DNA from 3 places in the Glutamicibacter sp. Je.9.36 genome. Region 2 is predicted to be linked to each of the others. Evidence: riboswitches for the same ligand, from Rfam matches in the RefSeq annotation. Region 2 holds a riboswitch; each other region holds the start of a gene.
What was found. Region 2 has a riboswitch for S-adenosylmethionine ahead of AAZQ98_RS15910 (hypothetical protein). Riboswitches for the same ligand answer to the same signal wherever they lie in the genome.

Region 1 (6,847 bases), on a different contig from region 2:
GTCCCCATCCATAGCTTTTCTTCACTGTGGCGATAATGCCACCAGCTAAGCCAAATGCACTAGGTAGGAAAAACATCCACAACGGCTTTGCCTCCCCTGAGCCGTTCCAATCAACTAGGGCCAGGGCCGATGCAAGCGCCAGTCCCATCATCACCCAAGTCCATAGGGGACATTTGCCGATGAGTTTCTTGGACGAGGCGTTCATTTGCGCAACTTCTTTCTTTGCTTGAGAGGACTACTTTAGTGGATTGCAGAAACAGTATGTGAAGTAGAAGCTCACTGAACTAGACCGCCAACAGCCCAAGGGTATCCCTGCCGCTGCCTTCACTATTTGCAAACCCAGCGCACTAGTAGCTGGTTTGGCACATGGAGTCTTGGCTTGCGCTGAGCTGAATTGATTTAACAACTTGCCCATTTCCAGAGCATGAGAATCCGTGCCGTCGGCACGGGCCTTCTTCATGTCGAAGTAGACCTGCCCATGTCGAGTTGCCGTGCAAGCCACGTAGTCGAATCCCATCCGGCAAGGGGATCTTATTTCTCAGGCAAATCCACATTCTGGGTGCGCAACTGGCCGCGGGATAGCTGCTTGCCAGTGGATTCATCGGTGATGATGACCTCCCAGAGCTGCTGGGTGCGCCCTTGGAATAGCGCGGTGGCGATCACCTGGACCCGTGCTCCGGTGGAAGGGCGCAGGAAGTCGGTGGCGTTGTGCACGCCGACTGCGAATTGCCCGCGTTCGGCCACCGCGTAGCTGGCGCCCACCGATCCTGCGCTCTCGATGATCGAGGTGTACACGCCGCCATGGACTACGCCCCAGGGGGTGTGGTGGTTCTCGTCCAACTGCGCGTGGCCGCGTACTTCCGTGGCCGTGATTTCGTCGAACTCCAAACCGATGCTTTCGGTGAAGCGGCTCGTCTTGTTGGGAATCCGTGGTGCTGGGTTATCCAATTGGTGATCCTCGGGCTAGTTCGGTGTGCTGGCTTCGAGCGCCTGGGCGCGCAGGACATTCTTCTGCACCTTACCAGTGGAGGTGCGCGGCAGATCCTGCGGGAAGACGATGGTGCGCGGCACCTTGAAACCGGCAAGCTTTTCGCGGGCGAATGCAATCAGCGTTTGCGCGTCCAGGGAGGATCCGCTGGCGCGGATGACATAAGCCACCGGACGCTCGCCCCATTTCTCGTCGGCAATGCCGATGACGGCCAGATCCAGCACCTCCGGGTGCGAGGCCAGCGCCTGCTCCACCTCGATGGTGGAGATGTTCTCGCCGCCGGAAATGATGATGTCCTTGGCCCGGTCGCGCACCTGGATGTAGCCATCCGGGTGCATGACGCCCAGATCGCCGGTGTGGAACCAGCCGCCATGGAAAGCTTGGGTAGTGGCCGCTTCATCGCGGTAGTAGCCGATCATGACGTTATTGCCGCGCAGCACGATTTCGCCCATGGTCTGTCCATCCGCCGGGACATCGTTCATGTTCTCGTCAACAATGCGTGCAGACTCGGCGGTAATCATGCCAACGCCTTGGCGGGCGAGCTTCGCGGCCCGGTCCGGGCCATCGAGGGCATCCCACTCATCCTGGTACTCGCACACCGTGTACGGTCCGTATACCTCGGTGAGGCCATATACATGGACTACCTCGATACCCAGCTTCTGCAGCTTGGAGATGATTGCCGGGGACGGGGGAGCGCCTGCGGTGGTGATGCGCAGTGGCGCATCGAGCTGGTGGGCGCGGGTGGAGTCGGCGATGATGGAGCAGACGGTCGGAGCGCCGCACAAGTGGGTGGTTCCAAGATCCTCGATGGCATCCCAAACGGAATCTTCGCGCACGCCGCGCAGGCACAGGTGCGTTCCTCCCGCTGCGGTGACGGCCCATGGAGTGCACCAGCCGTTGCAGTGGAACATCGGCAGGGTCCACAAGTAGCGGGTCTTGGCCGTGAAGCCCTGGTGGTGCGCTTCGCCCAACGAGTTCAGGTAGCTGCCGCGGTGCGAGTAGAGCACGCCCTTCGGCTTGCCGGTGGTGCCCGAAGTGTAATTGAGAGTGATCGGAGCCCGCTCGTCGGCGATGGCGTAGGGAAGTCTTTCATCCGAGGCTTGTGCGATTAGCTCGTCCAAGGTGGCGTCCACGGGCACGTCCGGACGTTCTCCGGCGTACTGGTCATCGGTGATCTCGATGAGCGCCTCCAGCGTTGGGTTCTCGCGGCGCAGGGTCTTCGTGTTCTCCAGCAGCTCTGTGTCGGCAAGCATCAGCTTGGCAGCAGAATGATCAATGATGTATTGCAGCTCGTGGGCCGAGAGTCGGGTGTTCAGGGCAACGAGGACTGCGCCTGCCAGCGGTACGGCGTAATGCGCCATGAGCATTTCGGGAGTATTCGGTGCCAGCACGGCCACGCGGTCGCCCGGCTCAATGCGAGCCTTCAGCGCCTGGGCAAAGCGGTGCACCCGTGCTTCGAATTCTTCATAGGAGAAGCTGCGAGTTCCATGGATGACGGCGATCTTCTTCGGATAGGCCTCGGCTGTGCGTTCCAAGAAGCGCAGTGGGGTCAATTCTGAATGGTTGGCCTGAATCTCTACCATGGTGTGGCTATTCCTCAATCGTCATCGATGGTTACGGAGAACAATAAGCAGGAGTGTGACTCAATGCACTCCATGACCAATAGTGGCATGAACCTCAGCGTCATGCCGGGAAACCAAGTTTCATTACGGTGGGCGGTAGGGAATTCGCGCCAGGGCCCCGAGCCCAGGTGAGGCGTTAGTGTTCTGCCGAATCAAGAGCGGCGGAAGCCTGCTGCGATCATGGGGGTCGAGGCGTTCAAGAAGCGCGGCGCATGGCGAATAAAAGACTGCCCAAGGACTTCCAACGGGGCCTTGGATCGAATATTGCGTCGAATATTGCGATTTGCGAAGTGAAATGTTTGACGGCTGTTCGTCATGAGCCATATCGTTTTAAACAGAATCAAGAGCATCAGCTATAAGCCCTGGCTTGCTGATCGGCAACCCTCTCAACGGTAGTGGGGTGCTCCAGGTGAGGATTCGGTTCCACACAAAATGTGCTGGAACAAGTACCGCACACGGCGCGGAACTTCAGCCCAAGCGGCTTCGAGTAACGAGAAGCCAATGCTTGCAGGCTACTGCGCGGTGGGCAAGACCCAAAGGAATCGAGCCATGTCATTGAATCTTGAACTTGACCCGTTGACCCTGCGCAAGGTTTTCGCTCAGCATCCATCAGGGGTAGCCGCCCTCTGTGCAGAACTGGATGGCGTGAAGACCGGAATTGTCGCTTCATCGTTTACCGTGGGAGTTTCCCTCGAACCTGCACTGGTGATGTTCGCCGTGCAGAAGTCCTCGAACACTTGGCCAAAGCTGCGCGAAGCTGGCCGCATCGGCGTCTCAGTGCTGAGTGAACGCAATGATGGTGTCTGCGCTCAGATTGCGTCGAAGAATGGCGACCGGTTCCGCGGAATCGATACCTATTCCTCGGATCAGGGCGCGCTCTTCGTCAACGACTCAACGTTGTGGCTGGAGACTTCGATCTACAACGAGGTCGAAGCGGGGGATCACTGGGTAGTCCTGATGGAAGTCCACGGGCACCGCACCTCCGAGCACTCGCCACAGATCTTCCATGATTCGCGGTTCCATTCGCTGCCGATTCCTGAGCTCGTATAAGCGCTCCGCATTTTCCAAAGCTCCGGCCAGATCAAAACATCGATCTGGCCGGAGCTTTTTGAATTCCGGTTAGGCGGGTTGAGCCGTTCCCCGCAGCCCTCGACACCGGCAATGCCCAGCCGCCCCAGGCATTTGGCGATAACCTCGTCATCAAAGTATCTGTCGCGAGAAACCTTGAACTCGCCATATCCGCCACCCGCCTGGGCCGTCGAACAGAACCGCGCAGGTAGCTCATGGATCCTCGCTGCACGCTGGACCAGAGCGGCAGCGAATTGCCGGCAACCCTCGGATGGGGTTTCCGAGCCATGCAAAGGCTGCGCATCACAAATGAAATCGGCGCTTTATGGGGTCTTCACTGGCGCGCGTCGCGGACGCGAAGTGGCGAGAGTGCGCCGGCAGCCCAGTCGCTGATTCAGGTTCGCCCGCCGAGTCGTTGCACACATTAAGTTATCCACCGCCCCCGAACGCAGAAACCCTCGGCGATTGTGGACTACTGGAAGATCCGGCCTTGCTGGCGAATTTAATCCGCGATGACTTAGGGTTTTGTAAATTCAACAGTATCCACAAGGTTATCCACAAAACTGTGGACAAGACGTGGACAAATGTGTACAAAGGGTGAAAAACCCCGGGAACTGGGCGATTAAGGGTGTTGATAACCTTGGGCCGGTTGGCGTGAGCTTCAATGAATTAAGTTTCTGTCCACAGGTGTGCGAATACAAACAACCAAGTCAACAGATATTAATGATACGTAGAGTGGGGTAATCCACAGAGTTCTCCCCAGACTGTGAACAGGGAACTCCACAGGTAGAGGAGTGTTATCCACATATTCTGTGGATAATGAGGTTTACGCCTGTTAATAACAGCCCTAGTGTTGGGTTCGGGAGAGAAATATCCACAGGCGCCTGACATCCAAATGTCCGTATCGACTGACACGATGAAGCGTTGCCATGAGGCAAGGATAATTTTTCCCAGCGGGTCAATAGGGGATGGAAGTGTCTGCAATGAGTGCTGAGCCGGTTTACGAAGGACGAGATTCCGACGCAGGGCGCAAGCCGCCACAGGATATCGAGGCCGAGATGTCGGTCCTCGGTGGCATGATGCTCTCCAAGGACGCCATTGCTGACGTCGTTGAATCCATTCGCGGCACCGACTTCTACCGTCCCTCCCACGAATCGATTTACGAGGCGATTGTCGACCTCTACGGTCGTGGCGAACCAGCCGATGCGGTCACCGTAGCCGACTTGCTGACCAAGCGCGGCGAAATCTCGCGCATTGGTGGCGCCGCCTACCTTCACAATCTCATCCAGCAGGTTCCAACTGCAGCCAACGCCGGGTACTACGCAGAAATCGTGCGCGAACGCGCCGTGCTGCGCCGATTGGTTGACGCCGGAACGCGCATTGTCCAGATGGGCTACTCGCCAGACGGTGAAGTTGACGCAATCGTCAACGAAGCCCAGGCAGAGGTCTACAAGGTCGCCGAGAACCGCAGCAGTGAAGACTACGTGCGCCTTTCGGACATCATCGAAGACACCGTTGATGAAATCGAGAACGCGGCCAACGCGGGCGATGGCATTACCGGTGTGCCCACCGGATTCTACGAATTCGACGAGCTGACCCAGGGCCTGAAGGGCGGCCAGATGATCATCATCGCCGCCCGTCCTGCAGTGGGCAAGTCAACCTTCGCGCTGGACTTCGCCCGTTCTGCTGCCATCAAGCACAATATGGCCACCGTGTTCTTCTCCTTGGAAATGGGCCGCAATGAAATTGCGATGCGCCTGCTCTCGGCCGAAGCATCCATCCAGCTCCAGGATCTGCGCAAGGGCTCGGTGGAAGACGCGCAGTGGACCAAGATCGCCACGACCATGGGCCGGCTGAACGAAGCCCCGTTGTTCATTGATGATTCGCCGAACATGTCCATGATGGAAATCCGTGCCAAGTGCCGTCGCCTCAAGCAGCGCAACGAGCTGCGCATGATCATCCTGGACTACCTGCAGCTGATGAGCTCGGGCAAGCGTGTGGAATCGCGCCAGCAGGAAGTTTCCGAGTTCTCGCGTAATCTCAAGCTGCTCGCCAAGGAACTCGACGTTCCGTTGATTGCGCTGTCGCAGCTGAACCGTGGTTCCGAGCAGCGTACCGACAAGAAGCCAATGGTTTCGGACCTGCGCGAATCGGGCTCGATTGAGCAGGACGCCGACATGGTGATCTTGCTGCACCGTGATGACGTCTACGACAAGGAAAACCGTCCAGGCGAAGCTGACGTGATTATCGCGAAGCACCGTGCCGGTCCGACCAAGACCATCACCGTGGCCTTCCAGGGCCACTACTCGCGCTTCAACAACATGTCCACCGAGGGTTAGTCCCAGTCAGAACTCATATGGCACCTACTAAGCCAGCGAATTGCTGGCTATAGTGGGTGCCATGTTCGCTTCGATGCAGGCTTTGCTGTGGGGCACTGTGGCCGGCTCGGCCCTGCTGCTGGGATCCGGCGCGGCCTGGTGGCTGAAGATCCCCAGGATCTGGGTCAGCGCCATCATGGCCTTCGGTGCCGGGGTCCTGATCAGCGCACTGGCCTTCGAGCTGGTGCTCGAAGCCTATGAAACCGGCGGCCTCGTTGCGACGATGGGCGGCGTGATCGTGGGCGCTGCCTTGTATTTCGGCGCGAACCGGCTGCTGGCCTGGAGAACCTCAAAGCGGCAGGCGCAGCGCGCAGGAGAGCAGGAATCATCGGGAACCGCGCTCGCGGTCGGTGCACTCATCGACGGCATTCCCGAGTCCGTGGCCCTTGGACTTTCCGTGGTCGCCACCGCGAGCATTAATCCGGCGATGCTCATCGCCATATTCATCTCCAATGTCCCCGAGGGACTGGCGAGTACCGCACAGATGAAAGCGTCCGGGCGCAAGGGGTCCTCGATCGTTTTGCTCTGGGGATCGATAGCCATTTCCTGCGGCATCGCTGCCTTCCTCGGAGCGCTGCTGCTGGAATCCATGCCCGGTGAAGTGCTGGCCTTCGCCACCGCGGTCGCTGCCGGAGGCATCTTGACGATGATCGCCGACACCATGATCCCGGAAGCCTACAAGGTGGAGCACGACTACACCGGGTTGCTGGTGACCTCGGGCTTCCTGGCGGCCTTCAGCCTGCACGTGATCGGCGGCTAGGGGAAACCTGAGATCATGGATGCATGCCCCT
Region 2 (6,847 bases):
GATCCATCAGCGCACCGGCTGGGCGAGAACTGCGCTGATGGTCAAGGAGCGTTTCCCGAGCCAGCGGCAGTCCCTGGGCGTGCCAACCTGGTTCTACGGCCACGAGCCGCCGAATCTGTTTGCCACCCAGATTGCCAAGTTCTTCACCAATTCCATTCGTGAAGCGATTCTGCTGGAGCAGTCCAACGGCGGGCTGGTAGTTCTGCCCGGGGCCGCTGGCACGGTGCAGGAAATCTTCCAGGATGCCTGCGAAAACTACTACGCTACCGGTGCTCGCGTGGTGCCGATGGTGCTGATCGGCAAGGACTATTGGACGAGGGATCTGCCTGCTTGGCCGCTGCTTCAGGCCCTGGCCAAGGAACGTGTCATGGAACAGAAGATTGCTCTGGTGGAAACCGCCGAAGAAGCGATGGAGTTCATCCAGAGCATGCAAACCCTGCGCCGGCGTACCCGGCGGCCGGAGAACAGCTAGGGCACGGCATGGAAAATGCCGGTACAGCCAAAGCTGTACCGGCATTCGATTCGCAGCAGGCTGCTATCCGATGCTGACGTCGAAGATCAGGCCCAAGCAGTAGGTGATGGCCGCTGCGCCCCAGCCGATGGCTAGCTGGCGCAGGCCGCGCTTGAGCGGGGAGGCCCCGGAAAGCAGTCCCACGATCCCTCCGGTGATCATCAGGGCCACGCCCACCAGGACTACCGAGACGAGGATCGCGGTCATGCCGGAGAGCCCAAGGATATAAGGCAGGATCGGCACGACCGCGCCGGAAGCGAAAAGGATGAACGAGGTGGCCGCCGCGCCGGTGGCCGACCCCAGTTCCTGGTGCTCCTTCTCAAGTTCTTCGCCGCGGCCTTCCGGGTTCAGCGAGAAGTCGGGGTTGCAATCGCAGGTGAACAGGCCCATGCGTTCTGCGGCCCGGTGCGCTGCATCTTCATCGCTCATGCCGCGGGCCTTGTAGATCAGCACCAGCTCGTTGGCGTCCAGATCGAGGTTCGGGGCGGCGGTCAGCGTGACCTGGGTTGGTCGCGAGGCGGTCAGCAGCTCGCGCTGGGAACGCACCGAGACGTATTCGCCAGCGGCCATGGACAGTGCGCCGGCCAGCAAACCGGCAACACCGGAGAACAGCACGAAGGTCGCTGAAACACCGGTCGCACCGATACCCATGATCAACGCCAGGTTGGAAACCAGCCCGTCGTTGGCGCCGAAGACCGCAGCGCGGAAGTTGCCCGAAAGACGCGCACGGCCTGCTGTAGCCAGCGCCCGGACGACCTCTTCGTGGACCTGTTCGTCGGCCGCCATCTGCGCGGTGGCGTCCTTGTCGTCGCGGTAGGGCGAACTGCTTTCGGAGCGCTGGGCCATGGCCAGCACGAAGACCGAACCGAAATGCAATGCCAGGAAACGCAGCATGGTGCGTCGCAGCGACGGGCGGACTTCCTTGAAATGCTCGCCGAGCAGGACGCGCCAGTGGGATTCGTGGCGGGCTTCCGCCTCTGCAAGGCCCAGCAGGATTTGCCGTTCCTGCCCGGTTTTCTTTTCCGCGAGGGCCCTGTAGATGGAGCCTTCGGCGACTTCATCAGCGAGATACTTGCGCCATCGCTGGATCTGCGCTTTGGTAGGTTCGGTTTCTGGGTGCTGTGGCATCGCGACGATGACTCTCCTGGAACATGGATTTTCCAATGAAACCCGTGGATCGGATCAACCACCCAGTTTAGTCAGGGCTCCTGCACTTGGGAATTTGGCAAGGCTAAAAGCAATTCGCTTGCCCGCTGGATCTCCGGCTACCGGCAGCACCAGCTGCAATTCAGAAGTGGCCGGATCATAGGTCGGCCTGCGGGCGCAACGGGCAATGAGCCGTTCAAGCCTGAGCGGATCTGCAACGTAGCGGGTGCGCCAGCGCCCTTCGGCCTTGAACTGCACTTGGCCGGTCTGGCGGTCGATGACGGGCAGAATCGGATATGCCATGGAGGTCAACTCTCTTGCGAGCTCTTGCCCGTGCACCTGTTGATGCGCGGACCGCTTCCTCATCCGAACCACCCATGAACTTGGGGTTGGTGCGCGGCCAGTCGGAGCTTGGCGCCGCGTCTCGTGAAGCAACATTTCTGATGGTACCGCCGGCGGCAGGGCCCGGTGAAGTCCGAATGCGTAATATGACTGCGGCTCAGCTGTCCGGGGCAAAGGCATTGGCCAGTTGCTGCAGCTTCTCGCGTTGTTCGGCCCATTGCCCGGCGGTGTAGCCGGGCAGCAGATCCAGTTGCGCGGTCCAGCCAGCACGGCCATCGAGCTGCTCGCGAATGATATCCAGATGCCCTGCATGCCGGGAGGTCTCGGCGAGCGCATGGATGAGCAGGTGATCCAAGGTGGTTTTGCCAGCTGGCCCCCACCACGGTACCTCTACGGGGCAGTCCAGGGGCAGGTCGCTGATGGCTTCATCGGCGAAGGCGATGGCTTTCCGATACAGGCCGATCAGCTGTTGCGCATCCATATCTGCTGGCGGAAGGAAATCCGCGTCGGGATCATGCGGTGCAATGAATTCGCGAACGTAGCGGTCATCGGCCCTGCGCTTGAGGCAGGTGCCGAAATATTCGTATTCATTGATCGCCAAATGGTGCAGTACTCCCAGGATATGGGTGCCCGTGGGGGTGAGCGGAGTGCGTGCCAGGTGCTCGGCGAGGCCTTCTGCCTTGTAGATCGCATTCTCGCGCGCGTCGTTCAGGTACCCGCAGAGCTTGTCCTTGGTGCTGTCCATGGACAGAGTCTAGTGAGCGCTGCAGCCTCGCGGTAGAGGGCGCCGTGTGTTTACCATTGGTAAACTTGCCCCGCAGGCCTTGAAGCCAAAGTGGTTGCGGTTGTTGCTGCAGAAAACGTCGAGGAGCCAAACGATGAAAACCTTGCCAGTTGAACCAACCGGTGCTGCGATCAATATCGGTGCGAGGCTGCGCGGGGTGCGCCAGACCCAGCGTATGACCATTGACCAGGTCGCCGAGCTATCCGGACTGACCAAGGGTTTCCTCTCGCGTGTGGAGCGCGACCTGACCAGCCCTTCGGTTTCGACTCTTTTGCGGTTGTGCGAAGTGCTGGGCATGGAGGTCGGTGCCCTCTTCGAGGTTCCTGAAACGAAACTGGTCCGTCTGGAGCAGGCGCCCCGTGTTTCCCTGGGCGGTGACGGCATCACGGAGCAGCTGGTCACGCCGCGCAGCGAGAAGCGGGTGCAGATGATTCGAGCCGAGATTGCGCCCAAGGGCACCGGTGAAGCGGAACTGTATTCGGTGGATTGCGAGCTGGAAGTGCTGCACGTGATCGCTGGAAAATTCATCCTGGTATTGCCTGATCAGCGCGTAGAACTCGAAGCAGGCGATACGATCACCTTCCCCGGGCGTGAACCGCATAGCTGGGAAAACGATTCTGATGAGGTTGCCGTGGTTACCTGGACGCTGATCCTCTCATGACGCCAAGCCACGGCACTTGCTGCCATGGCACGGCATGCGCAGTGCGGCTGCGCGTTCGTCTGCGGGGAGACGAACCGCGTATTCTAGGAACGATGCGTTGTTCCGGGCGCTCGGGACAATCAGTGATGGGAGAGGCGTGAGGACAGGCGAACCAACCGCTGCGCAAGATCAACTGCGCAGTATCAGCTGGTGGGCTTCGATACTTTTCGGCGTTCTTATTGGCACCACCTTGACCTGGATCCGCACCCAACGCAATTTCTTCTTCATTGGCGCCGCGATTCTGGCCGTCGTCATTGTCACCATTGGCGTGCGGACAATTCGCCGACGGGCACGCTTCCCGGTGATGGCGCAGGCGCGCACCTCGTGGGCGTATGTGCTGTGGACCGGTGTCCTGCTGGTCCTGGCCGGACCGATCCAGCTGGTGTACGTAGCCGATGACCTTTCCGAACTGACTATCAAATCGCTGGTCATGTCCGCAGGCTTCTGCCTGGGCATTCATGAGGTCGACCGCGCGCTGGTGAAAGCCAGCAAGAAGCGCTCCGGCGAGGCCTAGCGTCCCAATTTGGGCAAAATAGCCTGAAATGTAGTCAAAACATCCGGGGACAAGCACTTCCTGGTCCCGTGTGATGAGGTGGCGCGGGAACTTCGGTGGATGCCCAATTCCCCAGAGGCATCTTCCCAATGGCCGCAATGGCGAAGGTAGGAAGTGACCGCCGAGAGCAGATCGGCGCGCGTACGCTGCGAGAGCCTTGACCCAAGTTTCTGCGCTGTCATCGAAGCCCGGGGTGCCGCAGTCATGGTCCCGAACGGGACAGTGTCCAGCGCTTGGCGCAGGGCAGGCGGGGGAATCGAATCGCTCGCACCCCATCGGGCTCGTTGCGGCTGCAGCCTGCGGTGCCGATGCCTCGTCATTGTCGCAACGGTCCTCGGGTTCGCGAAGAATCGACTTATGTTCGGCGCCGTCCTCGTAGTGAAGCTGGGACTCGCGTACCGCTGCCACGACGTCGGCGCTGCTGCGCGATGCATTAGAGGTGCTTGCCCAGCAGATTCGCAGCTTCGCCAGCTGAGCGCCCTGCTGCAGTTTCGGCCCATGCCGCAGCCCGTTCGCGGGTTGTGGCATGGGCTATTTCTGCCTGGATTCCCGGGCTGTGCGATAACTGAATCTTGACGTGACCCAGCAGACAAAATAGCATAATGGGAAACTGAAGTTTCATATTAGACAACTTGAACTTTCGTTCTTGGATGTCTGGGGGAGGAAGTTGCGATGAAGGAAATCCGCATCGAGGAAAACGGGCATCTGGGACCCATTAATGCCGCGGTGATTCCACGCTATGCAGGTGGCGGCACCTATGCCCGGCTGCCGCGACTGGATCAGGTGGAGAAGGCCGACATCAAGATCGTTGGCGTGCCTTTCGACACCGGTGTTTCCTACCGGCCCGGCGCGCGCTTTGGCGCCAACCACGTGCGCGAATCCTCGCGCTTGATCCGCCCCTACAACCCCGCCACCGACACCTCGCCGTTTGCGCAGAGCCAGGTGGCTGACGCGGGGGACATGGCGGTCAACCCGTTCAACATCAACGAGGCTATCGAGACCATCGAGCACAACGCACTGGAGCTGACCAGCGACGGCTCCACCCTGGTTACCGTGGGCGGAGACCATACCATCGCGCTGCCATTGCTGCGTGCCGCTTCGCAACGAGCCGGTGCTCCGGTAGCGATGCTGCACTTCGACGCGCACCTGGACACCTGGGACACCTACTTCGGTGCTGAATACACCCACGGCACCCCGTTCCGCCGTGCGGTCGAGGAGGGAATCCTGGATACCGAGGCGATCTGCCACGTCGGCACCCGCGGTCCGCTCTATGGCAAGAAGGACCTGGAAGACGACCAGCGCTTCGGCTTCGGCATCGTCACCAGCTCGGATGTCTACTACCAGGGCGTCCGCGAAATCGTGCACAAGCTGCGCGACCGCATCGGCAACCGCCCGCTGTACATCTCGGTGGACATCGACGTGCTGGACCCAGCCCACGCCCCGGGTACCGGAACCCCGGAGGCCGGGGGCATCACCAGCCGTGAACTGCTTGAAATCCTGCGCGGTTTGCGCGAGTTGAACATCATCGGCGCGGATATCGTCGAAGTCGCCCCCGCCTACGACCATGCGGAGCTGACCGGCGTGGCCGCCTCGCATGTCACCTATGATTTGATCAGCCTGATCAGCGACTTCCGCGCCAGCAAGGGGATGAATAGCTAATGAACGAGCAACCGCAACGCAATGGCGGCGATCTGGTCATCGAGACCCTCACCGCGCTCGGTGCCAAGACCGTGTTCGGGATCCCCGGGCAGCACGCCCTGGGACTCTTCGACGCGCTCTCGCGCTCGAGCTTGGAGTTCATCTCCTCACGCGTGGAGAACAATTCCGCCTTCGCCGCCGATGGCTACTCCCGCGCTACCGGGGAAGTGGGCGTGCTGTTCCTCTCCACCGGCCCGGGCGCGCTGACCTCGCTAGCGGGTCTGCAGGAGGCCTACGCCACCGGCGTGCCCATGGTTGTGGTGGCCAGCCAGATTCCGCTGGACGGCCTGGGAGCCCGCCGCAAGGGCATGCTGCATCAGCTCGATGACCAGAAGGCCTCGGCCGCCAACGTCACCAAGTTCCAGCAGACCGTGCATCATGCATCGGGCATCCCCTCGGCGATCCAGGATGCGTGGGCCCGGGCCATTACCGTGCCCATGGGGCCGGTGTGGGTTGAGGTGCCGCAGGATGTCCTGCTCGCCCCGGTGATGGTGCCACCGGTACAGGATGCCCTGGCCGAAGCCTACGAGCATCCCCCGCGCGAAGAGCTGATACGCGAAGCCATGCGCTGGCTGGCCGAAGCCAAGCGCCCGGCCATCATCGCCGGCGGCGGTGTGCGCCGGGCCGTAGCGCAGGCTGAATTGCTGGCCGTGGCCGAAAAACTGCAGGCCCCGGTGCTGTGCAGCCCCGGCGGCAACGGAGCCTTTGGCTGGAACCATGAGCTGTCCTTGCAGTCGTGGGCGGAAGACCGCTATGTCTCGGACGTCATGGAAGATGCCGACGTGCTGGTGGTGATCGGTTCGGCCCTGGGCGAGGTCACCAGTAACTACTTCACGCTCGAACCCCGCGGCAAGATGATCCAGATTGATGCCGAGCCGCGCGTGCTCGAGTCCAACACCCCGGCCCTGGGTATCCGCGCCGATGCTCGTGAAGCCTTGAAATTCCTGGACGAAGAAATGCGCGAGACAGGCTTCAAGGCCCAGGCATCATGGCACGGAAGCACCCCGCAACAGGTGGTGGCCCTGACCCTGGCAAAGGTGCAGGCGCGCCTGGATGCCCAGGACCTTGGCAAGGAACGGAAGTTCATGGCGGATATCCGCGCCGCCGTCCCGG
Region 3 (6,847 bases), on a different contig from region 2:
CATCCGCGGAACCCTGGTGGGCATGAGCTCCTACACGGTGCAGGGCCTGATGACCGTCTGGGCCATCTCCTACGTGGTCGAGGAAGTCGGCATGGACCGCACCGCGGTGCTGAACATCAAGGCCATCGGCGCCGCATTGACCGTGGTGGGCATCTGGGTTTCATCGCGCTACTCCGACAAGCTGGGCCGCCGCCCGGTCATGATGGTCGGCATCCTCGCCGGCGCCGTGGCCGCCCTGCCGATCATGTGGATGCTGGAACTGGGCCAGCTGTGGCTGTTCGCCATCGCGCTGTTCGTGGCCAACGGCATCATCCAGGCCTTCATCTTCGGGCCGTTCGGCGCGTTCACCGCGGAGCTGTTCCCAACCCGCATCCGCTACACCGGCGCTTCGCTGGTCTACCAGCTCTCCTCCACCGTGGGCGCAGGCTTCACCCCGATGATCGTTGCAGGCCTGGTGCTGCTGGGCGGCGGATCACTGTGGATCGCCGGAGCCGTTTGGGCCGCCGCGTTCATCGTCGCCGCCCTGGCCATGCGCGGCATCAAGGAAGGCCGCGACGCCGACCTCGAGGCCGAGGAAATGAGCCACTAGCCCTCGCTGCCCGGACGGCAAGGCCGGTTGGAACCTGCGGGTTCTAACCGGCCTTGCGCTCTTTCTCGGCTCCGGCTTCCTCGCAGAAATCCAAGAACGCGCGCAGCCGCAAGCTAGGGCGGTCCGAGGCGGTGTAGGCCACGCAAATATCGCTCACGCCAACCTCACCCTCGATCTCCAATACCGACAGCGGCAAGCCGTCGTAGCTCAGGTTGACCGGCGGGCGCTGCACCAGAACGGTATAGCCCAAACCCCGAGCCACCATCCCGCGCACCGCCTCGAAGCTCTGCGAACTCCACCGCACCTTGGGGTCCAAGCCCGACATGCGGAGATTCACCAGCTGGTTATCGCGCACCGTGGGAATGTCCAGGGAGACGAAGTCGTCATCGGCCAGTTCGCTCAAGGCGACGGAGGTGCGGTCGGCCAGCCGGTGATTGCCTCCCACCAGCACATAGGGCCGGCCAGACATCACCGTGCGAGAAGAGACCTGCGGCAGCAGGTGGCGGGTATGGGTGAGCACCGCATCCAGATGGCCCTTGAGCATGCGCTCCTGCAGGTCGGCCCCATCCCCCTCCACGAGGGTGACCTGCAAATCCGGGTGCACATTGGTGAAGCGTTCGCAGATCACCGGGATCCAGAAAGCGGCCAGCGAGGAATAGCAGCCGATCACCAAAGGGCCGGAGAGCTTGGTCTGGCGTTCGACAATCTGGTCCTGCACTTCTTCGGCATGGCGCACCAGGGCCCGCGAGTCCAGCAGGAAGTCCGTGCCGACAGCCGTCAGCACCACGCCGCGGGCACGTCTGCGCACCAGCAGCTGCGAGCCGACGGCGCGTTCCAGCTCGTCCATGGACTGGGACATGGCTGCCTGGGAAATATGGCACTGCTTCGCCGCGGCGGAGATGGAGCCGAGTTCAGCGACGGCGACGAAGTACTGCAGCTGGCGCAGGGTGTAGTTGATCACCCGCCCAGTCTAGCCAGCGGGCAGCGGACCATTACCGTTCGTAAAGTCGTCCGGTTTTACTGACCCTCGCCAGATCCCGCTGGCTGACCCTAGTTCTTTCGGCCAACTGACCCAGGCTGGCGCCGTGTTCCAAGGCCAGCACGATAAGCCGCTCAAGCTCAGCAACACAGCTTTGCAGTTCCGCGGTCACCTCGCCGGTTCCCCTGGCTTGCACCTGCAGCAGTGCCAGTCGCTGAACAACGGTGTCGATCGGCGTCCAGTCAAAATCGAGGACGGGAGGCTTGTGCCCGTCCTCGAAAGAAAATTGCCAACCACTCATGCGGGACATCTTCGCATTCAAGACGTTCTGCGGGCAACACTGCACGGATAAAACCTGCGGGCCCAGCATCGGCAAAGAATGCTGGACCCGCAAGATCAAGGAATCTACTTTGATGCACCAATCGCCCACACGCGCGGAAGCTCGGTGCCATTAACCGCCAGGTCGCCAATCAACCTCGCCTTGAACACCCAGGGGTTGTGGTTGCCGGCGGTACGGGCATTGCGCCAGTGCCGGTCCAGGTTCTTGGTAACGCTCGTGGCGCTGGCGGCCAGCGCATCGAAAGCGTGGGTGATTGCGTTGAGGACCAATGGCGTGAGCACCACCTGCGCCTGGGCGCTGGCCAGCTCTGCCGCATCGTTGGCTGCTTCGTCCTCTTCCCCGGTCACCTCGCCGGTGTGCAGCGCCTGCGCAGTTTCGTAGGCACCCTGCAATGCCGTCGACACTCGTTCCACCGTTGCCGCGGCAGCGAAGGCCGCCGCGGAGACCTCGCCGATCACCTGCAGCAGCTGCGGGTCTTCGGCCGCCACATTGGCCGCGGCATGGCTGAAGGTCCGCTTGCGCGCCTTCAGCTCAGCGGCGAAGTCACGCTCGGCTGCTTTGGCGGATCCGGCCAAGACAGCGAGCAGCACCTGCTGGTAGAAAGCGGTCTGGTACTTGAAACGCGTATCGAAGTCGATGAGGTCTTCTTCGGCGACAATCGCGTCGGTGAAGGTGGAGGTGCCGGTACCCGTGGTGCGCTGGCCGAAGCCATCCCAGTCATCGGCCAGCTCGACGCCGGGCTGGTGGCGGTTGACTGCGGCGATCACGCGCTTTCCGGTGTCGGTGCGCTCTGCGTAGGTATCGAGCCAGTCGGCGAAGATCGAGCCGGTGGAGTAGTACTTGGTGCCGTTGATCTTGAATCCGCCCTCGCCGTCCGGGGTGACCTTGGTGATCACGTCCCCGACCTTGACGGTGCCGACCTCGGTCCAGGAGTTGCCCACCAGTTCTCCCGCCACGAAGCGGGCCAGCCACTTGTCGCGCCCCGGGCCGGGGGCCGCAACCAGACGGTCCTCGACGAAGGCGAAGTGCGCGCGCAGCGCTTGGGCAATATTGGAATCCGCCGCCGCGAGATCCACGAAGAGCTCGAAGAGTTCGGGCAGCGTAGCACCGGCACCTCCGTGCGATTCCGGGACCCGAACCGCACCAAAGCCGGCAGCGGCCAGGTCCGCGACCTGCTGGTAGGGCAATTCGCCGGTGCGGTCGCGTTCGGCTGCGCCCTGCGCAATGCGCGCGAAGAGCGGTGCGAAGCGGTTTTTGAGTCCTGCGAGTCGATTGCCAGTTGCAATTACAGTCATCGTTCAGTCCAATCCGGGAGAAGTTTTCTTAGGTGTACAGCGAGAGCGGCTGGGATTCTCCGCGCAGGAAGTAGGCGCCGACCTCGATCTTCTTGTAGTCCACTGGGTCGTGCAGCGAATGGGTGCGCACATTGCGCCAGTACAGGTCCAGGCCCACCGAGTTCGCAGTTGAAGATGAACCGGTCACCTCGAAGATCCGGTTCGCCACATCCACTCCCACCTCAGTGGAGACCACCTTGGCTTCAGCAATTTCCACGGCCAGCGCCGCTCGCTCGGGCTGGGTGACATCCCCGGCCTTCGAGAGCAGGGCGTCGAATTTCCGGCCCAGCTTCTCGGTCAGCGCCGCCACCGCTGCGGTGCGGGCTTTGAGCTCTCCGACGGTGCGCTGGAAGATCGGGTCCTGCGAGTAGGTCTCTGCCTGCGAGAACAGCCAGGCGTTCTTGCGGCCCAGCAAGATCTGCTTGCCGCGCGCCAGCGCTCCCTGGGCGATGCCCAGGTAGAAGTTGGCGAAGGCCAGCTGGATCCCGGGGGTGAGCAGGGTGGAGACCGGTTCATCGGTGACGAATCCCAGCAAGTCCCTTGCTTCGAGCCGCACGTTGTGGAACTTCAAGGAATTCGACGCGCTCAGCCGCTGTCCCAGGTAGTCCCAGTCGTCAACGATTTCCAAGCCATCGATATCGCGTGGCAGAACCAAGGCGAGAATCTGCCCGTCGTATTCTCCGCCCTGGACCAGCGCGTTGATGACGATGACCTCGCCAACACCGGAACCCGTGGAGAATCGCTTGGCTCCATTCAGCCGGTAGCCGTCCCCTTCGGCGCTCAGCGTCAAATCCGGATCAACTGGATTCACCGAATCGCCCCAGAGCCAGCCACCTTCCACGGTGCGCTGCCACCATGCCCCTTGCGCTTCTGCCGGGGCGTAGAACGCAATGCCGGACTGGTTGATGTAGTGGTAAGCCAGCAACTGCGAGATGGATCCATCAGCTGCGGCCAGTATGCGGACCGCTTCGAAGGCCGTTTCCCAATGGGCTCCGGCTCCGCCGAATTCTGCAGGCACCAGGAGATTGAGCAACCCGGCTTCGCGCAGCAGCTGCACTTCGGCGAAAGGCTGGGCGTTCTTGCGGTCGCGGTCGAGCGCGTCAGCCGCCAGCTGGCCAGCTACTTGCTGGGCGACGTCGCGCCAATGAGCCAGTTCAGCTTCATCAGCAGTGCCGGTGTAGGGCACGCGCGGCAATTGGGTATCCAGTACAGTCATCTTCGTTCTCCTCTTGGGCTATGGATTCCGAAGGATGCAGAAAATCTGCGGATCCATCGAACCTGGCGTTAGCACTACCTGCGGAGTGCAGGCTTGCTGCGGCGTCTCGGAGCCAGGTCTCTCAGCCGCTCTGGATGGGTTGTGCTCCGAGTCAAGCATTGCTGGCAGGTCCTCGGGAAGGGCGCTGTCATGCGGAGGAACAGCAGGACAAAATACGTCATCTTCGCGCCTTCGCCCTGCCGGAAAACGGGCGGATAAGACGTCATATGACCTTCGCATGACGCAATTGGCATGCTGGAACTGGATTTCAAGAGCGTTCCCCTAGGCATCGATTGGGAACACAGCGTGGGTCAGGGAACTTCGCTGCGACCGCATAGGATGGCCATTCAAGATCAATCGGCAGAAGAGGCGGCAAGTGGATCCAGCAGGCGTGATTGCCTTCATGTTCGGGTTGCTGAGCATAACGCTGGTCGCAGCGTTCCTCGCCCCGATGGCACGGGACCGGAAGCTCGCTCGCAATACGGCGATCGGCATCAAGACCCGACACACCTTGGCCAGCGATGATGCCTGGTTCGCCGGGCATCAGCAGGCTGCGCCCCTGCTTGCCGTGGCTTCCTGGGCCGGTTGGGCGGCATTGGCCAGCGCAGCAGTTCTCTGCCTGCTGGGCCAATTCGGTTTCGCCTTCGCCGCGACCGGAGCCGGCTACCTGGCTGCCATCGCATTGCTGGTGATCTCGACTGCCACAGCGAATAAGGCCGCGCGGAGCATCCAGGCGGCAGGCCTGGGCTAATCCAGCACTGCTTAAAGAAACGGATCGCACCATCTGCCGATGGCGCGATCCGTTTCTTTCTGGAAAGCGTGCTGCTACAGCAGTACGGCTCCCAGCACCAATACTGTCAAGAACGCCGCGGTGCCCTGGATGGCGGTAGCCACGCTCAAGGTCTTGTACGCGGTAATCACCGGAATGCGGCTGAGCTGCGAGACAACCCAGAAGTAGGAGTCGTTGGCGTGCGAGACAACCATCGCACCGGCGCCAACAGCCAATACGGACAGCACCATGCCCAGCTCCGAATCCAAGCCCAGGGAGCCGAGCATCGGAGCGACCAGCGCGGAAGTGGTCACCATTGAGACGGTCGACGAGCCCTGGGCGGACTTCAGCGCAGCGGCGATCAGGAATGGCACAGCCAGGCCCAGTCCCAGCCCGCTGAGCGAATCCGAAAGAATCGTGGTCAAATCCGAAGCGGCCAGGACCGCGCCGAAGCCGGCGCCGGCACCGGTGATCAGCAAGATCGGAGCAGCGGTGCGTACAGCTTCATTCATCTGCTCATTGAAGACCGCCAGTTTGCTGCTACCGCGCAAAAGGAAGGTCGCGGAGATCAAGCCGAAGATCAGCGCAATAACCGGCGTCCCCAAGAAGGAAAGGATTTCCAGGGCAACGCCTTCGCCCATCGGGTGCGAGGGCAGCTTCGCAATGGATGCGGCGCAGATCAGTACCAGCGGGACCAGGATCGGCATGAAGGCCAGCGCCGGGCTGGGCAATTTTCCGAAGCTTGCACGCAGCTGCTCATAGTCGAGTTCGGAGATGTCGTTGTCGTCACCGCTTGGCACCGGGGTCCATTTGGACTTGTTGAAGCGGCTGGCGTAGGCCAAGCCGGCAAGGGCCGAGATGGCCGCAACGGGCAATCCGACAGCGATGATCAAGCCCAGGTTATCGGCAATGCCGATGCTTTCGGCTGCGGCCAGCGGGCCCGGAGTTGGAGGCACCATGGTGTGGGTCGCGTACAGGCCGGTCATCAGGGCGATGGAAGTTGCCAGCCCAGAGACCCCGGTACGCAGGGTGATGGCTTTGCGCAGCGAGTTGAGCACCACGTATCCCGAGTCGCAGAAGACCGGAATGGAAACGATGTAGCCGATAATCGATAGCGTCAGGTTGGGGAACCGGGTACCCAGGACCTTGATCAGCGCATCTGCCATGGAGATCGCGGCGCCGGATTTCTCCAGGATGACACCGATCATTGTTCCGAACAGGATCACCAGTCCGATATTTCCCATGGTGCTGCCGAAAGCCGTGGTGACCGTCGAAGCCACGTCGGCCAGCGGAATCCGGTAGGCGAAGGCCGCCAGGATAGCGGCGCCAACGAGGGCGAGGAATGGGCTGATCTTCAAGCGTGCTGTGACCATCACGATGGCCACAACAAGGATCAGCAGAACTAGCAGTTCGTACACGGCGGGTTGGCTCCTTTGCCAATATCGGTAGTTCAATGCGCCCAGCCCGCAATGGCTGACCGGGTGGACCAGCCCTATCGGCAAAGCCGCTCAAGGCTTTGCCCGTTGGGCTAGATGCCACCGTGCCACCCCGGGTTTCGGGCGCGAAGATCGATCATCCTGC

Region 1: it holds a riboswitch for S-adenosylmethionine, as region 2 does, so the genes downstream of both, AAZQ98_RS03685 (flavin reductase family protein) here and AAZQ98_RS15910 (hypothetical protein) in region 2, are expected to answer to the same signal.
Region 3: it holds a riboswitch for S-adenosylmethionine, as region 2 does, so the genes downstream of both, AAZQ98_RS03035 (acyl-CoA dehydrogenase family protein) here and AAZQ98_RS15910 (hypothetical protein) in region 2, are expected to answer to the same signal.

What each region holds. Positions count from the first base shown of each region.
Region 1 is NZ_JBCPSN010000001.1:791,530-798,376, reverse strand. Features, by position in the region: gene AAZQ98_RS03700 (hypothetical protein) at 1-205, opposite strand, end outside; gene AAZQ98_RS03695 (PaaI family thioesterase) at 532-948, opposite strand; gene AAZQ98_RS03690 (long-chain-fatty-acid--CoA ligase) at 964-2,571, opposite strand; SAM riboswitch class IV at 2,949-3,065, shown strand; gene AAZQ98_RS03685 (flavin reductase family protein) at 3,160-3,660, shown strand; gene dnaB (replicative DNA helicase) at 4,662-6,017, shown strand; gene AAZQ98_RS03675 (ZIP family metal transporter) at 6,079-6,816, shown strand; gene AAZQ98_RS03670 (MFS transporter) at 6,840-6,847, shown strand, end outside.
Region 2 is NZ_JBCPSN010000007.1:43,875-50,721, forward strand. Features, by position in the region: gene AAZQ98_RS15900 (LOG family protein) at 1-472, shown strand, start outside; gene AAZQ98_RS15905 (VIT1/CCC1 transporter family protein) at 536-1,639, opposite strand; gene AAZQ98_RS15910 (hypothetical protein) at 1,694-1,960, opposite strand; SAM riboswitch class IV at 1,976-2,089, opposite strand; gene AAZQ98_RS15915 (DinB family protein) at 2,157-2,744, opposite strand; gene AAZQ98_RS15920 (helix-turn-helix domain-containing protein) at 2,878-3,444, shown strand; gene AAZQ98_RS15925 (hypothetical protein) at 3,581-3,997, shown strand; gene speB (agmatinase) at 4,709-5,695, shown strand; gene AAZQ98_RS15935 (thiamine pyrophosphate-binding protein) at 5,695-6,847, shown strand, end outside.
Region 3 is NZ_JBCPSN010000001.1:643,947-650,793, forward strand. Features, by position in the region: gene AAZQ98_RS03015 (MFS transporter) at 1-589, shown strand, start outside; gene AAZQ98_RS03020 (LysR substrate-binding domain-containing protein) at 633-1,550, opposite strand; gene AAZQ98_RS03025 (hypothetical protein) at 1,582-1,878, opposite strand; gene AAZQ98_RS03030 (acyl-CoA dehydrogenase family protein) at 1,974-3,203, opposite strand; gene AAZQ98_RS03035 (acyl-CoA dehydrogenase family protein) at 3,232-4,458, opposite strand; SAM riboswitch class I at 4,509-4,599, opposite strand; gene AAZQ98_RS03040 (SdpI family protein) at 4,874-5,248, shown strand; gene AAZQ98_RS03045 (GntP family permease) at 5,323-6,684, opposite strand.